Regions from separate parts of the Bacillus sp. PK5-006 genome, predicted to be linked through region 1. Evidence: predicted binding sites of a transcription regulator. Region 1 holds the regulator's gene; the other holds the start of a gene.

The links. Region 1 encodes CtsR, which represses protease genes until heat stress. Its sites were predicted from a motif close to ATGGTCAATAAAGGTCAAACA; they were not measured.
Region 2: a site for CtsR is predicted at 2,194-2,214, ahead of clpP (ATP-dependent Clp endopeptidase proteolytic subunit ClpP). Genes of this name have one in related genera too.

The regions. Positions count from the first base shown of each region.
Region 1 covers NZ_CP096414.1:3,630,611-3,634,026, reverse strand. The annotation lists rRNA gene M1D84_RS18520 (23S ribosomal RNA) at 1-1,444, shown strand, start outside; rRNA gene rrf (5S ribosomal RNA) at 1,506-1,621, shown strand; gene M1D84_RS18510 (CtsR family transcriptional regulator) at 1,799-2,263, shown strand; gene M1D84_RS18505 (UvrB/UvrC motif-containing protein) at 2,278-2,835, shown strand; gene M1D84_RS18500 (protein arginine kinase) at 2,840-3,416, shown strand, end outside.
Region 2 covers NZ_CP096414.1:607,819-611,234, reverse strand. The annotation lists gene M1D84_RS03025 (macrolide family glycosyltransferase) at 1-703, opposite strand, end outside; gene M1D84_RS03020 (ABC transporter substrate-binding protein) at 872-1,762, opposite strand; tRNA gene M1D84_RS03015 (tRNA-Arg) at 1,936-2,011, opposite strand; gene clpP (ATP-dependent Clp endopeptidase proteolytic subunit ClpP) at 2,265-2,861, shown strand; gene M1D84_RS03005 (LOG family protein) at 2,922-3,416, opposite strand, start outside.

The sequences.
Region 1 (3,416 bases):
GGTAAGCGCGGTATTGGATATCCGCGTCCAAGCAGTTAGGCTGGGAAATAGGCAAATCCGTTTCCCGTAAAGGCTGAGCTGTGATGGCGAGCGAAATTTAGTAGCGAAGTTCCTGATTCCACACTGCCAAGAAAAGCCTCTAGCGAGGTGAGAGGTGCCCGTACCGCAAACCGACACAGGTAGGCGAGGAGAGAATCCTAAGGTGATCGAGAGAACTCTCGTTAAGGAACTCGGCAAAATGACCCCGTAACTTCGGGAGAAGGGGTGCTTCTTAGGGTGTTAAAGCCCCGAGAAGCCGCAGTGAATAGGCCCAGGCGACTGTTTAGCAAAAACACAGGTCTCTGCGAAGCCGTAAGGCGAAGTATAGGGGCTGACGCCTGCCCGGTGCTGGAAGGTTAAGAGGAGCGCTTAGCGTAAGCGAAGGTGCGAATTGAAGCCCCAGTAAACGGCGGCCGTAACTATAACGGTCCTAAGGTAGCGAAATTCCTTGTCGGGTAAGTTCCGACCCGCACGAAAGGCGCAACGATCTGGGCACTGTCTCAACGAGAGACTCGGTGAAATTATAGTACCTGTGAAGATGCAGGTTACCCGCGACAGGACGGAAAGACCCCGTGGAGCTTTACTGCAGCCTGATATTGAATGTTGGTACAGCTTGTACAGGATAGGTAGGAGCCTTGGAAACCGGAGCGCTAGCTTCGGTGGAGGCATCGGTGGGATACTACCCTGGCTGTATTGACCTTCTAACCCGCTGCCCTTATCGGGCAGGGAGACAGTGTCAGGTGGGCAGTTTGACTGGGGCGGTCGCCTCCTAAAATGTAACGGAGGCGCCCAAAGGTTCCCTCAGAATGGTTGGAAATCATTCGCAGAGTGTAAAGGCACAAGGGAGCTTGACTGCGAGACCTACAAGTCGAGCAGGGACGAAAGTCGGGCTTAGTGATCCGGTGGTTCCGCATGGAAGGGCCATCGCTCAACGGATAAAAGCTACCCCGGGGATAACAGGCTTATCTCCCCCAAGAGTCCACATCGACGGGGAGGTTTGGCACCTCGATGTCGGCTCATCGCATCCTGGGGCTGTAGTCGGTCCCAAGGGTTGGGCTGTTCGCCCATTAAAGCGGTACGCGAGCTGGGTTCAGAACGTCGTGAGACAGTTCGGTCCCTATCCGTCGCGGGCGCAGGAAATTTGAGAGGAGCTGTCCTTAGTACGAGAGGACCGGGATGGACGCACCGCTGGTGTACCAGTTGTTCTGCCAAGGGCATCGCTGGGTAGCTATGTGCGGACGGGATAAGTGCTGAAAGCATCTAAGCATGAAGCCCCCCTCAAGATGAGATTTCCCATTCCGCAAGGAAGTAAGATCCCTGAAAGATGATCAGGTTGATAGGTCTGAGGTGGAAGCGTGGTGACACGTGGAGCTGACAGATACTAATAGATCGAGGACTTAACCTATATTCTAATGTGAAGCATGAACATTGTTATCTAGTTTTGAGAGAACATTCTCTCCATCAGGTTTGGTGGCGATAGCGAAGAGGTCACACCCGTTCCCATACCGAACACGGAAGTTAAGCTCTTCAGCGCCGATGGTAGTTGGGGGTTTCCCCCTGTGAGAGTAGGACGCCGCCAAGCTTCTATAAGGATCAGTTCCAGTCGGAACTGGTCTTTTTTGTGTTTTTGAGAGGTTTGATACCATATAAATGTGGAAATAATATTGTTAGTTGAGCGATTATCTTGAAAAATCGATCGAAAAAATTTATAGTAAGATTAAAGTCAAATATAGTCAAAGTCAATGGAGGAGGAGGCGGAGTGGCACAAAATATTTCTGATATCATCGAGCAGTATTTGAAGGAAGTCTTGGATCAGAACGGTCGAGAAATATTAGAAATTAAGCGCAATGAAATTGCAGATAAATTTCAATGCGTACCTTCACAAATTAACTATGTTATCAATACACGCTTTACGAGCGAGAGAGGCTATATCGTTGAAAGTAAGCGTGGCGGCGGTGGCTATATCCGCATCATTAAAGTCAAAATGAATGATGAAGTCGACTTATTGAACAACATTATTTCCCAAATATATCATCGTTTATCACAGGCTGCATCTGATCATATCATCATGCGTCTTGTTGAAAATAACATTTTATCTGAAAGAGAAGCTAAGATGATGATTAGTGTCATGGACCGTTCTGTATTGCATATTGATTTACCTGAACGTGATGAACTGCGTGCTCGGATGATGAAAGCGATGTTAAATGCTCTGAAATTAAAGTAAAGCGGGTGAAAAGATTGATTTGTCAAGAATGTAATGAGAGACCAGCCACTTTTCACTTTACGAAAGTTATAAATGGAGAAAAACAAGAAATGCACATATGTGAACAATGTGCAAAAGAAAACAGTGATTCATATGCTATGAGTGGAAACCAAGGTTTCTCGATTCACAACTTATTATCAGGCTTATTGAATATTGATCCTAGCTTCACCACAAGTGCTAACAAGGGCTCGTCTATTTTTCAAGAAGCGAAAGAAGTGGATCAATGTCCTAAGTGTGGCTTAACCTTTCAGCAGTTCAGAAAAACAGGCCGATTTGGCTGTGCAGAATGCTATCGTACATTTGATCAGTATCTGAACCCTGTTTTAAGGAAAGTCCATAGTGGAAATACAGTCCATAATGGAAAAGTCCCAAAACGAATTGCCGGCAGCCTGCATGTTCGCCGGAAACTTGAGTTAATGCAGCAAGAGCTGAAGCAGCTGATTGAACAAGAAGAGTTCGAAAAGGCAGCGGAAGTTCGAGATCAAATTCGTGCATTAGAGCATGAGCAATCTCAGCAGAGGGAGGGAGATTAACGACATGTCGCTCCAGCATTTTATTCAAGACGCTCTAAGTCAGTGGATGAAACAAAAAGGACCAGAAAGTGACATTGTTTTAAGCAGTCGTATCCGGCTAGCTCGCAATCTAGAGCATGTTCGTTTCCCAACTCAGTTTTCTCAAGCTGAAGCTGAAGCTGTTCTCCAGCAATTCGAACAAAAGTTTGCTAGCCAGGAAGTGAAGGACATTGGAAACTTTGTTCTGATTCGAATGAATGAAACGCAGCCTTTAGCAAAGAGGGTACTTGTTGAAAAGCATTTGATTAGCCCCAATTTAGCTGAATCAAGATTTGGCGGCTGTTTGCTTTCTGAAAATGAAGAAATCAGTGTGATGCTGAATGAAGAAGACCATATTCGAATCCAATGCTTATTCCCAGGTTTTCAGCTAGCCAATGCACTAAAAGCGGCTAATCAGGTAGATGACTGGATTGAAGAGCAAGTGGATTATGCGTTTTCTGAAAAGCGAGGATACTTAACAAGCTGTCCGACCAATGTAGGTACAGGTATTAGGGCTTCGGTCATGATGCATTTACCAGCATTAGCGCTCACAAGACAAATGA
Region 2 (3,416 bases), 710 kb from region 1:
AAAATGCTTCTGTATCCCCAAGAACGGTGCCCATGGAAATAAAAACGACTTTTTCTTGCTCAAGTGCTTCCAGCGGGAAATCATGCTGGTCGGCTCTTTTTAGAAAGCTCGGTCCAATGAAAACAAACGAATCGTTTAATGAATCAACAGACGGCTGGAAATATTCACTTGTATAGACGATATTCAGTTCTCCACGATTTTTCATAAATTGCATCAAACGCGTTGGCTGAACGCCAAAACGCTCTTGTATTTTTTCTAACAGATGATCGGCTTTCTCATCCTTTCTGTATAGCGGTGTATCAAAATGCGCCTCTTGCAGCACAAAAGATGGGTTGGACCCAATGCTCGGAATGTGCAAGTAATCTCGAACAAGCTCCCCTGCCCCAAACATATCAAAGTAAACCAAATCAAATGAATGCTTCTCGGAAAGTGTTTCCACCACCTCTAAAATATCATAGGATGTTTGCAGCATGGCATGAAAGAACGGCTGCATAGAATCTAAATCTCCTTCTTCCACATGTAATGTCCGAATATAGTCTGGATGTATATGTACGTGAGCGCCTAAGCGTTTGATCCGTTCCTCATAATGTACAGTTGTGACCGCATGCACTTCATCGCCTCGATCCGCCCATGCTTTGATCATTCCTAACATAGGGTTCACATGTCCTTCAGCTGGAAACGTAATCAATAAAATCTTCGCCACAAGAAATCCCTCCTCATTGTCAATTCCCTTCCATGTTAATCATATACAGCAAGCCGGCTCAACAAATACGCCTGAGAAGGGAAGAAATGAGTCTTACGTCCAGTATTTCATGATGAAGCGGCATGAAAAAAGACAAAGTCTCCTAATGAGCACTTTGTCTTTTTCACATTATGATTTGAGCAGCATTTTTTTAAATGCAGCAGATTGTTTTTCAATGGAGATTGGATCTGCATAGATAAATTCCTTGATTGAGTAGTACAGGACATGTCCTTGCTTCACCGCTTGATTTTTCTTCCATACACCGCTTTTCGTAATATCAAGATTTGGCTCTTTTCCATCCTTTGTTGGTACAAGTAAATAGTCCCCTGTATACTCATTCATCTCTTCTAGTGAAATCCCGAGATAACCTTCCTTTGGAAGTGCCTTTTCTGCCTTTTCAGGCAAGCTGAATCCATAGCCTTGATAGATGACTTCCCCGCCGCGGCCAAAGTCTGTACCAAATAAGTACACTTGCTTTGGCTGGACATCCATAATGGAGAATGTCTTGTCATCACCAATTTTCGCTTTCACTTCTTCCCCGTCTTTCTTCAGCTTCTCATCCATTTCTCGTATTTGTTTTTTCGCTAACGCTTCTTTTCCAAGAATCTTTCCAATTTCAATATGCATTTCTTTGAAGCTGTGTTTACTTGTCGTAAACGTGATCGTTTTGGCAATCTTTTTATATTTTTCAATCTGTTCGGTTTGTGAATAAGCAATGATCAAATCAGGCTTCAGCTTTGCAATCGCCTCCACATTTTCGATCGGTACCCGCTTCACACCTGTTTCATCTAAAAATGATGATTTAGGATAAACATCCGTCATGCCAACAGGTGTCACACCTAACTTTTTAAAGTTCCCAAGCTGCGCTGTTAACACAACAATCCGCTTCGGTTTGGCAGGAATGGTGATCTTTTCACCCGTTTCCGTTGTATATGTACGCGTACTTGCTGCTTGCTCTTTATTCTCTTTCTGCCCGCATGCCACTAACAGCAGTGCCAGCAGACTGACCAGCCAGATCATTTTTTTCACTTACGAAACCACCTTTAATTGAGAATGATTATTAATTATAGCATAAATAACCATTCATAGATGAAAAGTTTTAAAAGTGAATCATACATATAGCGGAACGAAAAAACCCTCTCCAAAGGAGAGGGTTTCGTGAGACCATTGTCTATCGTAAGCAAGGTCAGATACGCGCTCGGAGGGATTCGAACCCCCGGCAGACGTGGTACCGGAAACCACCGCTCTATCCAACTGAGCTACGAGCGCACGATATGTTTTTTGAACGTCAGCATATCAAATTATAAGGGAAATGCTGCAAGAAAGCAATGATTAATCATTCGCCTTAATGATGTATTTTCTTACTTTGTATTCATACACTAATATGATGGTTTGAAGTAGAATGATTTTGGGGAAAATGGATAGGGGTATTTGAATTTAGGTCAGCGTTTTGTTTGACCTTTATTGACCAAAAATGTATCATTGAATTACATACTTACCTAAAAGGTGAAGGAGGAACATTATGAATTTAATACCTACAGTCATTGAGCAAACAAATCGTGGGGAAAGAGCTTACGACATTTATTCTCGTCTTTTAAAAGACCGTATTATCATGCTTGGTTCTGCGATCGATGACAATGTTGCCAACTCCATCGTGTCACAGCTGCTTTTCTTGGAAGCTGAAGATCCAGAAAAAGATATTTCTATCTACATTAACAGCCCTGGCGGTTCAATCACAGCTGGTATGGCCATTTACGATACGATGCAATTTATTAAACCAAAGGTATCAACTATTTGTATTGGTATGGCTGCATCTATGGGTGCGTTCCTGCTTGCTGCTGGAGAAAAAGGTAAGCGTTATGCTCTTCCAAACAGTGAAGTCATGATTCACCAACCACTCGGCGGTGCCCAAGGTCAAGCAACAGAAATTGAAATTGCGGCAAAACGAATCCTTTCTTTACGCGATAAACTGAACCAAGTACTTGCTGAACGTACTGGTCAGCCAATTGAAGTCATTGAGCGCGATACAGATCGTGACAACTTCAAAACAGCGGAAGAAGCACTTCAATACGGACTCATTGACAAAGTCTTGACCCGTAATACAGAAGACCAAAAATAATGACCACAACACAAACCGTCTGTTCCTTGAACAGACGGTTTTTTGTGATTGACATATACTTTAAGACAGCTCCGTCCATTTCTGCTGAAGAGACGGTGTTTGATAAGAAGCCATCTGCGTGATTAATTCCTCCGGTTCACTCGAAGCATGTAACAATTGAAGGTGTGATTCATTCGAAAAACCTTCCTGTACACTGAATTTCACCATGTCTATGAGTGGATTGAAGTAGTCATTTACTTGATACAATCCAATTGGCTTTTGATGGATGCCGATTTGTGCCCAGCACAGCACCTCAAATAATTCTTCATATGTACCAAAGCCGCCTGGCATCGCAATAAACCCATCGGCCAGCTCGCTCATTTTTGCTTTTCGTTCATGCATGCCTGTTACCTCAATTAGCTCTGTCAGCTCTTGATGCACGACTTCTCCTCTAAAAAGCCCCTTAGGCATGACCCCGATCACTTGCCCGCCATGTCTCATGACCTCATCGGCAATCGCGCCCATTAACCCAATACGCGATCCGCCGTAAACAAGACGAATGCCCTGCTTCGCCAT